2 regions of the Comamonas sp. A23 genome follow, and region 2 is predicted to be linked to the other one. Evidence: predicted binding sites of a transcription regulator. Region 2 holds the regulator's gene; the other holds the start of a gene.

What was found. The regulator NrdR, encoded in region 2, represses ribonucleotide reductase genes. The targets are predictions, from matches to a motif close to CACNANATNTNGTG.
Region 1: a site for NrdR is predicted at 4,156-4,169, ahead of EIC84_RS10640 (ribonucleoside-diphosphate reductase subunit alpha). Genes of this name have one in related genera too.

The regions. Positions count from the first base shown of each region.
Region 1 covers NZ_RSDT01000003.1:515,802-521,938, reverse strand. The annotation lists gene EIC84_RS10655 (PAS domain-containing sensor histidine kinase) at 1-1,651, shown strand, start outside; gene EIC84_RS10650 (sigma-54 dependent transcriptional regulator) at 1,699-3,165, shown strand; gene ampD (1,6-anhydro-N-acetylmuramyl-L-alanine amidase AmpD) at 3,158-3,787, shown strand; gene EIC84_RS10640 (ribonucleoside-diphosphate reductase subunit alpha) at 4,293-6,137, shown strand, end outside.
Region 2 covers NZ_RSDT01000005.1:130,929-137,065, reverse strand. The annotation lists gene EIC84_RS13600 (DUF748 domain-containing protein) at 1-440, opposite strand, end outside; gene EIC84_RS13595 (lytic transglycosylase domain-containing protein) at 1,310-2,143, shown strand; ZMP/ZTP riboswitch at 2,259-2,413, shown strand; gene glyA (serine hydroxymethyltransferase) at 2,449-3,696, shown strand; gene nrdR (transcriptional regulator NrdR) at 3,718-4,194, shown strand; gene EIC84_RS13580 (bifunctional UDP-sugar hydrolase/5'-nucleotidase) at 4,340-6,137, opposite strand, start outside.

The DNA of each region.
Region 1 (6,137 bases), on a different contig from region 2:
GCAGACGCTGAATCTGCAGCTGCAGAACATCAGCTCTCCCCTGGCCTGGCTGATCTGCTTCACCTATCTGACGCTGACCGTCGTGCTGCGCCTGGCTGCCGGACGTCATTTGCCGGCACCTCGCGCAGCCCTGCAATGGCTGCCCGTGATCGGCGTCGACATTGCGGCGATCTTTCTGCTGCAGATCTTTCAGGTCGGCTCGCTCAACTACACCGCGCTGCTGGCCATTCCCGTCCTGATCTCCTCGGCGCTGGGCGGACTGATGCTGGCCTTTGGCACCACGGCCAGCATCACGCTGCTGACGCTGGCCTACACCTTCTGGCAATACCATGGCGGGCTCAACGACGGCGCCCAGTCTTACTACCAGACGGCGTTTTCCTGCGCCGGCTATTTCTGCGTGGCCTATCTCACGCACGAGCTGGCCAAGCGTGTCCGGCGCGAGCGTTCCCAGGCCCTGTTCAACCGCTTGCGCACCCAGACCCAGGAGCAGGTCAACAGTCTGGTGATCAACCACTTCTCCGACGGCGTGCTGGTGGTCGACTCGAGCTTGCTGGTTCTGCAGGCCAACCCAGCTGCCTTGCAGCTGCTGGGCCTGCCCATAGATCACCCCCAGCCTTTTTCCCTGCAGGCCCACAGCTGGTGGGAGCCGCTGGCGCATTCAACACAAGCCAGCTTTGCCCATGCCCGCCCGCTGTCCGCCACGATTCACCTGCAGGCTCATGAACGACACGGCGCCACGGGCATGCATGTGCGCACACGCATCACCGAAGTTTCGGCGCCCTATCTGGACGAGGGTCCGCAGGCGCAAGCCAGCCATTCGCTTTGCGTCATGTTTCTTCACGACCTGCGCGAAATGGAAGCGCAGCTGCGCACTGAAAAGCTGGCTTCCATGGGCCGTATGTCGGCTGCCGTGGCCCACGAAATACGCAACCCGCTGGCCGCCATCACCCAGGCCAATGCGCTGCTGGCTGAAGACCTGGCGAGCCAGCCCGGTCCCCAACAGCTATGCCGGATCGTGGGGCAAAACGCCGACCGACTGGCCCGCATCGCCGAAGAAATCCTCAACCTGGCGCGCGTGCAACAGGGCGCAGAAACCCATCAGGGCCAGTCGCTGCCGCTGGACACCCTGCTGGCCCAAATCAGCCATGAATGGCGCACACAGGCCGCTCCGCCGCGCCAGCTTCTGCTGCGGCTCAATGCAACGGCCCGCCATATCCTGTTTGATGAAGAGCATCTGCGCCGCGTGCTGATCAACTTGCTGGACAATGCCCAGCGCCACCGCAGCCATGCCGGCAATGAAGCGGGCCTGCAGTTGATCAGCGGCCACGGGCCCTTGAACGGTCAGATCCAGGGTCTCGCACCGCAGGACGACACCTGCTGGTTCATGGTCTGGAGTGATGGCGCGCCGCTGGAGTCCAGCGTCGAGCGCCATCTGTTCGAGCCGTTCTTCTCCTCTCAAAGCCGCTCCAGCGGCCTCGGACTCTATATATGCCGCGAGCTGTGCCAGCGCTACGATGCCTCCATCAGCTATCAACGCCTGGCTCGCAGCACACCGCAAGGCGAGGTGAACGGCAATGCCTTTATCGTGACTCTGCGCAGCGGCCCTTCATCCCTCGCGAGCCACTCCCTGTTTGACTCGATCATGGTGTAAGCCCAGTGACATCATCGCCTCACTCATCCGCAGCGGCCAGCATTCTCGTGGTCGATGATGAACCGGATCTGCGCACGCTCTACGAGCTGACCTTGTTGCGGGAAGGCTACCGCGTGGAAACCGCGGGCTCGGTCCAGGAAGGCATGACTCAGTTGCAAGGCCGCAATTTCGATGTCTTGATTACCGATATGCGCCTGCCCGACGGGATCGGCATGGAGCTGCTGCTGCAGCTGCGCGATCAGTCGCGCAGCGAGCGCTGCATCGTCATGACGGCCTACGGCTCTGCCGAAAACGCCGTCGAGGCCCTGCGCGCGGGCGCGTTCGACTATCTGACCAAGCCCGTGGACCTGCGCCAGTTCCGTCAGGTCGTGGCTTCGGCCGTGCAAGGCATTGGCGCAGTGCCCAAGCCCGGCAACCCGCAGGCCAGCGACAGCTCGGCCGCCAGTGGCACTGGTGCGGGAACGCCAGCTGGCGCCCTGGAGGCTCTGGTTGGCAAATCTCAGGCCATGCAACTGGTCAAGCAGCGCATTGCCAAGGTCGCCAAAGGCATGGCTCCCGTGCTGATCCACGGTGAATCCGGCACGGGCAAGGAACTGGTGGCACGCGCCCTGCACGGCTGCAGCCAGCGGGCCGGCGGGCCCATGGTCGCAGTCAACTGCGGCGCCATCCCGGAAAGCCTGCTCGAAGCCGAGTTCTTCGGTGCCCGCAAGGGCTCCTACACCGGTGCCACGCAGGACAGGCCCGGCTACTTCCAGGCCGCGCAAGGCGGCACCTTGTTTCTCGATGAAATCGGCGACCTGCCCCTGGCCATGCAGGCCAAGCTGCTGCGCGCCATTCAGGAGCGCAAGATTCGTCCGCTGGGCAGCACCCAGGAAGAAGCCGTCGATGTGCGCATCGTCAGCGCCACCCACCGCGATCTGGTAGCGGAAGTGCAGGCAGGCAATTTCCGCCAGGACCTGTTCTACCGCCTCAATGTCATCGAAATCGAGCTGCCCGCGCTGCGCGAGCGCCGTGAAGACCTGGACCAGCTATGCCAGGCTTTGCTGCAAAAGCTGGCCCGCGAGTCCGGACTGGCTACGCCGGAGCTGGACGACATCAGCCTGAGCCAGATAGCCCGGCTTCCGCTGCCTGGCAATGTGCGCGAGCTGGAGAACGTGCTGCACCGCGCCATTGCACTGGGCGAGGAAGGCCCGCTACGTCTGCCCGAATCCGGCGTGCCGGCCGAGTGCGCTGGTGTGGCGGCAGCGGCTTCCTCGGGCGCTTGGGCATCGAGCGCACCGCCGCCGCAAGCTCAGCACGCAGGCAGTCCGGCCACGCTGCCGGAGGATCTGCAAGGCTGGCTTGATGAGCAGGAGCGCAGCATCCTGGTCAGAGCCCTGCAGGACAACGGCTTCAACCGCACAGCCACGGCGGCCAGACTGGGCATCAGCCTGCGCCAGATTCGCTACCGCATCGACCGTCTGGGCATAGACCTGCCGGCCGAAGGCAGCAAACACCAGAGCGACAATGTCTGATTCCACGCCTCTTTCCTCCTCCCTGGCCCAGCCCTGGCAGGCCGGCTGGTATGGTGCGGCGCGTCAGCTGAGATCTCCCAATTTCGGCCCTCGCCCCGCGGATGCGCAGATCGATCTCGTCGTCATCCACTCCATCAGCCTGCCTCCGGGCCAGTACGGCACAGGCGCGGTGCAGCAACTATTCACCAATCAGCTGGACTGGGACGCCCACCCCTATTACCAGGGCATTCGCGGCCTCGAAGTCTCGTCGCATTTCTTTATCACGCGCCAGGGCGAGATCTGGCAGTTCGTCAGTTGCGACGACCGCGCATGGCATGCCGGCGTGAGCCAGTGGCGCGGGCGCGAGCGCTGCAACGACGACTCCATCGGCATCGAACTCGAAGGCCTGGAAGGACTGAGCTTTGAAGCTCCGCAGTACCAGGCCCTGCAGCAGCTTTGCATGGCCATCGCGGCGCACTATCCGGTGCGCTACATTGCCGGGCACGAGCACATCGCACCCGGACGCAAGCAGGATCCCGGACCCGGTTTCGACTGGCAGCGGCTGCAGCAGCAGCTGGCCAGCGCAGATAGCACCCGAAGCTGGGAATTCCCTCCCAGTGCTGCAGCCTCAGGCGCAGCCTGAAATCTTCATAGCACCTACCGCCTTTCAGTACTCGATTTCATACATATTCGCAGCTGAAATCTTTTACTAGCAAGCGCTATGCGCTCCTCATTTTGAGAATCCCAAGCATCCATTGTTTCGGGGCTTCGAAACGGCATGTCAATGGCGCGCGCGCAACAACTGTCGCCTGCATCAAACACGCAAATTTTTTACATATTTCCGGCCCGATCTGCCGCCGCGCGCAACCGCGCCGCAGGCCTTTATTCATGCGGGATGAAGTCATTTTTGCGGCTGTCAAGCGGCGCTCGAAATGCCAGATTCAGTAGTTTCATCAGGTCGCTCGGATTTAAGCGCGATACACTACCGGTAGTGTTTTGAAGAGCCTCAGACCCCATATCTAGTGTTTACAAGTTGTGCACACCCTGTGCAAACCATGTGTAAACCGAGGCGCCGAATCGTGTTTTTGATGGCCTGCCCACAGTGCAGGCCTTTGTCTGCCTATCCACATACTGACTCAGAGGAACTTATGCAAGAAGCGTTGAACTCACTGCCTTCTGCCGCACCTGCCGGTGCAGCCAATTCTTCCTCCCCCAATGACAGCTATCAGATCATCCGCCGCAGCGGCGATGTGGTGGCTTTCGCGCCCCAGAAGATTGCCGTGGCCCTGACCAAGGCTTTCCTGGCTGTGCGCGGCGCACAGGGCGCGGCATCTGCCAGCGTGCGCGACACCGTCAACGAACTGACCGAAGGCGTGGTGCGCGCACTGGTGCGCTCGCGCCCCGATGGCGGCACCTTCCATATCGAAGATGTGCAGGACCAGGTCGAGCTGGGCCTGATGCGCGCCGGTCACCAGGACGTGGCCCGTGCCTATGTGCTGTACCGCGAGCGCCGCAACCAGGAACGTGCCGAGCAGAAGAAGGCCGCCGAAGTGGCCGCCGCTGCCGCCGCCAAGCCCGTGCTGCATGTGACCGACAACGGCCAGCGCGTGCCCCTGGACCAGGAACGCCTGGAGGCTCTGATCGTCGCTTCCTGCCGCAATCTGAATGCCGACATCCAGTCCGCGCCCATCGTGGCCGAGACCCTGCGCAATCTGTACGACGGCGTGCCTCTGGCCGAGGTCTACAAGGCGTCCATCCTGGCCGCCCGTACGCTGATCGAAAAAGACCCCGACTACACCTACGTCACCGCCCGCCTGCTGCTGCACACCATCGTGCGCGAAGTCATGGGCCGCGACGTGCAGCCCGCAGAAATGCAGACGGCCTATGCCGACTACTTCCCCGGCTTTGTGCAAAAGGGCGTGGACAACGAGCTGCTCAACCCCGAGCTGCTGAACTACGACCTGCCCCGTCTGGCCAAGGCTCTGAAGGCCGAGCGCGACGAGCAGTTCGACTACCTGGGTCTGCAGACCCTGTACGACCGCTACTTCCTGCACGTGCGCAAGACCCGCATCGAGCTGCCCCAGTCCTTCTTCATGCGCGTGGCCATGGGCCTGGCGCTGAACGAGCCCGACCGCAACGCCCGTGCCATCGAGTTCTACGAGCTGCTGTCGTCCTTCGACTTCATGTCGTCCACCCCGACGCTGTTCAACAGCGGCACGCTGCGCTCGCAGCTGTCGTCCTGCTACCTGACCACCGTGCCCGACGACCTGGACGGCATCTACGAATCCATCAAGGAAAACGCCCTGCTGTCCAAGTTTGCCGGCGGCCTGGGCAATGACTGGACCCGTGTGCGTGCCCTGGGCTCGCGCATCAAGGGCACCAACGGCGAATCGCAAGGCGTGGTTCCCTTCCTCAAGGTGGTCAACGACACGGCCGTGGCCGTGAACCAGGGCGGCAAGCGCAAGGGTGCGGTCTGCACCTATCTGGAATCCTGGCACCTGGACATCGAAGAGTTCCTGGAGCTGCGCAAGAACACCGGCGACGACCGCCGCCGCACCCACGACATGAACACGGCGAACTGGATTCCCGACCTGTTCATGAAGCGCGTGATGGAAAAAGGCCAGTGGACCCTGTTCTCGCCCGCCGACGCTCCCGATCTGCACGATCTGTACGGCGAAGCCTTCGAGAAGGCCTACACCGCCTATGAAGCCAAGACCGACAGCGGCGAACTCAAGCTGTTCAAACGCGTGCCTGCCGTGGATCTGTGGCGCAAGATGCTCTCGATGCTGTTCGAGACCGGCCATCCCTGGATCACCTTCAAGGACCCCTGCAACATCCGCTCGCCCCAGCAGCACGTGGGTGTGGTGCACTCGTCCAATCTGTGCACCGAGATCACGCTCAACACCAGCGACACCGAAACTGCGGTCTGCAACCTGGGTTCCGTGAACCTGGTCCAGCACATCAAGGACGGCAAGATCGACCACGACAAGCTG
Region 2 (6,137 bases):
TCGTCGATATCGAGCTTGCCCAGTGAATGCTGGGTCAGTCGCACCACCGGCGCATCGACCTCGATCGCATCCAGCACAGGAGCGAGCCTGAACAAGGACTGCGCGCTGGCATTGATGAAGATGCGCTTGATCTGCAGCTGTGGCTCGGCGGCAGACTTCAGATCTTTCTGAGCCGCCGAGCCCTCTGGATGCGCAGTTTCAGCTACTTTTTTTATAGCCTTATCGATCACCAGTTCGTGCAAGGTGATGGACATGGCCCAGGGCGCAAACTCGATCTTGCCCACATGGACGCCGCGCCCCAGCTTCTCGGCAGCCCGTTTTTCCAGCTGGCTTTTGGCCACCCAGGGCACTACCGCCCACAGCAACAGCCATAACAGCAAAAGAGCAAGAACAGACCAGATCAGCCGACGAAGCCAGCGATTCGATGTGAGCAAGGACATGGGCAATTGTTATTGATGCAGAGATTGAAAGCCTTCCAAGACTCTCAGGGGCGGGACCCGCCGCGCGCCCGGAACACCACTGTACCTTGACGCACCCTGGTGTATCTAGATTGCGCTCTATATATAGATAGAGGCAAGAGGCGTTTCCAGGGAGAAGTTTGCGCCATAGGAATGCCGACCAGAGGCAGATGCGCGCGAAAAATGCAAACAATGCGCTACAGGAAAAAGACAACGCTGGAAATGACAAAGCCCGGAAGTGGCGAAACCGACTTCCGGGCTTTACGGCCGGTACCAGACCGGGCCGTTTTTCGCGGATCAAGGAGGGTGTGGTCCTTGCCGCTGGAAGCAACGATTGCTCCCTTTTGTGCCTCAAGCGAAGATAAAGAGCAAGTGCCAACAACCCATGGAATCAAAGGCCTCGGCGGAGTTTGCTTTTCCTTTCCTTTGGCAAGCACCTGCAACGTGCAGGCAGATTCACTATATCTGTGCTCGCGTAGGGCTACCAGGCTTTTTGCACTTTATTTCGCCTTGATGACAAATAAAACGATGTGAGCGTATACACCTCTTGAATCCGTGATTTTTTGCTGTAATTTTTTGAGCAAGCTGTACATTCATACAGTTTTTATATAATTTTAAAATCTAAAAAGTATTTTTGTTAGTGTTGACTGAATATTTAGAGCGCTTCTAGAATCCGCCAGCGCTCGAAATGAGCGTTTTTTGTTTCCGCTGCCTCACGACTGAGCAGACCGATCGGCGCCCCAAGGGGCGCTTTTAATCGGCCCGCAGCAAACCTCATCGGCCAGTTGTCCTGGTTGCACTGCGAGATTGATCCGGTGCGACCTCGGGCGATAGCCAAGAAAGGACAAGCTATGCCAGCGTCAGGAAAATTAATCGCCTCTGCGCGAACGTTGGGCCATAAGACGGCCCACGGTTTTCTTGCTCTTACTCACAACGGTTTCGCCCTGCTGGGCTTGGCCGTGGCCATTTCGGCCCTGATTCTGATCTCTCGTCCGGACCTGCGTCTGGCCGGTGCAACCGAGCTGCGCGAGTGGCTCGACACACGCCTGCCCGCCAGCACCGTGGTGGCTGCCGCCGAAGTGGAGGAAGCCCCTGCTTCCGCCAACATCGTCGTCGCCAGCGACCGCGCCACGGCCGTCAACCCCAAAAACCTGCCCAAGGAGCAGGCGGCTGTGGCCTACTGGCTCAGCAAAAAATACCGGGTGGCGCCCGAGCCGATTGCAGCCCTGGTCAGCGAAGCCTATGTCCAGGGCAAAGCCAACAAGCTGGATCCGACGCTGATTCTGGCCATCATGGCCATTGAATCGAGCTTCAACCCGTTTGCCCAAAGTTCGGTCGGTGCCCAGGGCCTGATGCAGGTGATGACTTCCGTGCACACCGACAAGTACGAAAGCTTTGGCGGCCAGCACGCGGCCTTCGACCCCGTGACCAATCTCAAGGTCGGCGTCAAGGTGCTCAAGGAATGCATTGCCCGCGCCGGCTCCATCGAGGGTGGCCTGCGCTACTACGTGGGTGCAGCCAATCTTCCTTCGGACGGCGGCTATGCTGCCAAGGTGCTTGCCGAACACCAGCGCCTGCGCCAGGGCGTGGGCCTGCAGGCCAGCCCGCTGATGACGGCCAAGTCCGACGAAGCCACCAAGGTCTCTCACGCTCAGCAAGTGGCACTGGCCAACTCCAACCTCTAAGCGACAGACCCCTGCATTTCTCAAGCTGGCTCCGGCCAGCTTTTTTTATGCCCCGGCCAGGTCCTGCGGGAAAAACGGGCATAGGTTCTTCAGCCATGCCAGCTCAGCTACACTAGCGGGTGTACGCAACTGGCGATAGGCGCAGAATTTTCTGCCGCTGACGTGGAATCCGGCAGACTGCAAGGTCTGTGAACCACCGGGGAGCGTACCGCCCAGAGCCGCAGCGACTGCAGCCTGCAAGCGTTTCAGCCGTTCGCCTGGGCAGCCCTTGGCCTCAAGGGAATTTCTAAGTTCACAGGACTGCCATGTTTCAACGCACCGATACCGTCGCGAAAGTCGACCCCGAACTGTTTGCAGCTATTGAAGCTGAAAACCATCGCCAGCAAGAGCACATCGAGCTGATTGCCAGCGAGAACTACTGCTCGCCCGCCGTGATGGAAGCCCAGGGCTCCCAGCTGACCAACAAGTACGCCGAAGGCTACCCCGGCAAGCGCTACTACGGTGGCTGCGAGCATGTGGACGTGGTCGAACAGTTGGCCATTGACCGCATCAAGCAGATCTTTGGCGCCGAAGCCGCCAATGTGCAACCCAATTCCGGCTCTCAGGCCAACCAGGCTGTGCTGATGGCTTTCGCCAAGCCAGGCGACACCATTCTGGGCATGAGCCTGGCCGAAGGCGGTCACCTGACCCACGGCATGGCGCTGAACATGTCCGGCAAATGGTTCAAGGCCGTCTCCTACGGTCTGAATGCCGACGAAGCCATCGACTACGACAAGCTCGAAGAGCTGGCCCGCGAGCACAAGCCCCGCATCATCGTGGCTGGTGCTTCCGCCTATGCCCTGCGCATCGACTTCGAGCGCTTCGCAAGAATAGCCAAGGAAGTCGGCGCCATCTTCTGGGTGGACATGGCCCACTATGCCGGCCTGATCGCCGCAGGCGTGTACCCCAACCCCGTGCCCCACGCCGACGTGGTCACCACCACAACCCACAAGAGCCTGCGCGGCCCTCGTGGCGGCGTGATCCTGATGAAGGCCGAGCACGAGAAGGCCATCAACAGCGCCATCTTCCCCGGCCTGCAAGGCGGCCCCCTGATGCATGTCATCGCAGGCAAGGCCGTGGCCTTCAAGGAAGCCCTGACTCCCGAGTTCAAGGCCTACCAGGAACAGGTCGTGAACAACGCCAAGGTGTTTGCCGAAACGCTGACCGAGCGCGGTCTGCGCATCGTCTCCGGCCGCACCGAAAGCCACGTGATGCTGGTGGACCTGCGCGCCAAGGGCATTACCGGCAAGGCTGCCGAAGCGGCCCTGGGTCTGGCTCACATCACCGTGAACAAGAACGCCATCCCCAACGACCCCGAGAAGCCTTTCGTGACCAGCGGCATCCGTATCGGCACGCCCGCCATGACCACCCGTGGTTTCGGCGAGGAAGAAGCCCGCATCACTGCCAATCTGGTGGCTGACGTGCTGGACAAGCCCGAAGACGAAGCCAATCTGGCCGCCGTGCGCGCCAAGGTGGCCGCGCTGACCGCCAAGTTCCCTGTCTACAGCAAGTAATTCCTGCTGCGCTGAGCTGTCATGAAGTGCCCCTTCTGCAACCATCCGGACACGCAAGTGGTTGAAACCCGCGAGTCCGAGGACGGGGGCTTCATTCGCCGCCGCCGCCGCTGCGGCGGCTGCGACAAGCGCTTCACGACCTACGAGCGCCCCGAGGTCAGCTTTCCGACCGTGGTCAAGAGAGACGGCCGCCGTATCGAATACGAGCGCGCCAAGCTGCAAGGCTCTTTTCAGATCGCGCTGCGCAAGCGCCCCGTGAGCACCGAACTCATAGATGCCGCCATAGAGCGCATCGAGGACAGGTTGCTCAATCTGGGCCAGCGTGAAATCGATTCCAGCCGCCTCGGCGAGCTGGTGATGGATGAACTCAAGGGCCTGGACAAGGTCGGCTATATCCGCTTTGCCAGCGTCTACCGCAGCTTCGAGGATGTGGACGACTTCAAGAACATCATGGATGAGGTTCGCAGCCCCAAGGCCAAGGCCGCCAAAAAGCCCTAGGCCTGGCCCTGACCGCCATGCCATGCCAAAAGCCACCCTCGGGTGGCTTTTGTTTTGCGCGATTGACGGCAAGCATTTGCTATGAAATCATGAGCTTCATGCGCATTATTTCAAAGGGAATCAAATAGATATCTATCTTGTTTCCTTAATGAACGCGCGTAATACGCTCCTTTAAAGGTAGCGCCATCGGCCCGCTGCGGCTTTGTTCGCGTACATGCTCGGCCAGGGCATCCAGATCCGGCATGCCACCCACCACGTCGATGCCTTGCGTGAAGATACTGAAGTTGTCGCCGCCGCTGCCCAGATAGCTTTGCAGTCCCACGCGGTAGCGCTGTGACATCTCGAGCAATCGACCGTTGAGGCGCAGCTCGCTCACGCGCCGACCCGCGGGCTGGCTGCGGTCAAAGCGGTAGCTGAAGCCCTCGGACACCTGCAGAATGCGCGGCGCATTCACGGTGTTGCTGCCGCTGTCGAACTGCTGCTCCAGCGCCTGGCGAATCTGCTCGCCCGTCAGGCCCATCACCATCAGCGTATTGCCGAACGGCTGAACGCTGAACAACTGTCCATAGTTCACGCTGCCGTCAGCCGCAGGCAGCAGGTCGGCGCGCACACCGCCGGGGTTCACAAAGGCCAGTTGTGCCCCACCCGCTGAGGCATCGCGCGTGGCCGCGAGTATGGCGTCGGCCACGATGCGCCCCATCACGCTTTCGCCATTGGCTTGCGTCATGCGGCTGACAGGTCCGGCCAGCCGCCCTGCAACGGCCTCGGCCAGCGGCCGGGCCGCAGCCTTGTAACGAGCAACCAGCGCCGCCACTTCGGCATCGGCATCAAAGACTACAAACTCGGGCTGCAAGCTCACCATGCCGCCAACGCTGCGATAGCCCTCGCCCTGCACGATGGTCTGGTGCGCGGATTTGCGGATCACGTGACGTGCGCGCGCATCCACCGTGAGCCGGATTTCGGTCAGCAGCGTGCCGTACTGGCCGGCGCTGGTCAGCAAAAAGGGCTTGCGGGGATTCACCCTGGCGTAATCGCAGATATAGGAGCGATGGGTGTGACCGGAAATCACCACATCGACCTCGCTGGAGAGCTGCTCCAGAATCGGCACGATGGCACCGGACAGACCTTGGCAGCTATCGTCCTGCAGGCCCGAAGTGGTGGCCCCGCCCTCATGGATCAGCAGCACGATCACATCGGCGCCCTGCGCACGCAGCTGTGGAATCAGCGCATTGGCCGTCTGTGCCTCGTCGGCAAACCTCAGCCCCCTGACCCCACTGGGCCGCACCATATGCGGCGTGTTCCTGAGCGTCATGCCGATGAAGCCCACGCCTATGCGCAGACCGTCTTGCTCGAAGAACTTCACCCCGGTCGCCGGAAACAGCGACCGGCCGTCGCCGCGCAGCGTATTGGCCGCGAGAAACGGGAACTGCGCACCCCTGAAAGGCTGGTTGATCTGACATGGCTGCTTGCTGGTGAACTTCTCGCAGCCCCCATGCTGCATGCGCAGCAGCTCGGCCACGCCCTGGTCGTATTCGTGATTGCCGGTGGCCGCGAAGTCCACCCTCATGAGGTTGAGCACCTCTATCGTCGGCTCATCGAGAAACAGCGCAGAGACCATGGGCGAGGCCCCGATCATGTCCCCGGCCGTGACCAGCGCCACATGGCGGCTGGCCTGGCGGCGCTGGGCGATGGCCCGGGCCATGTAGGCAACGCCACCAGCGGGCACGGCAATGTTCTGTCCCTGCGCGTTCTGGGCCGTCACGGCCAGTCCGGGCGGCTCCAGATGGCCGTGCAGGTCATTGAAGCCCAGCACGGTGATCTCCATGCTGGCAGGCCTGAGCGCACCGCCACCGCAAGCACTCAAAACCAGCACGAACAGCCCAGCGCACATGGGGCGGAAGGCATTGCGAAAAGCACAACGCCAGCCTGGCGACAGGGCGCGA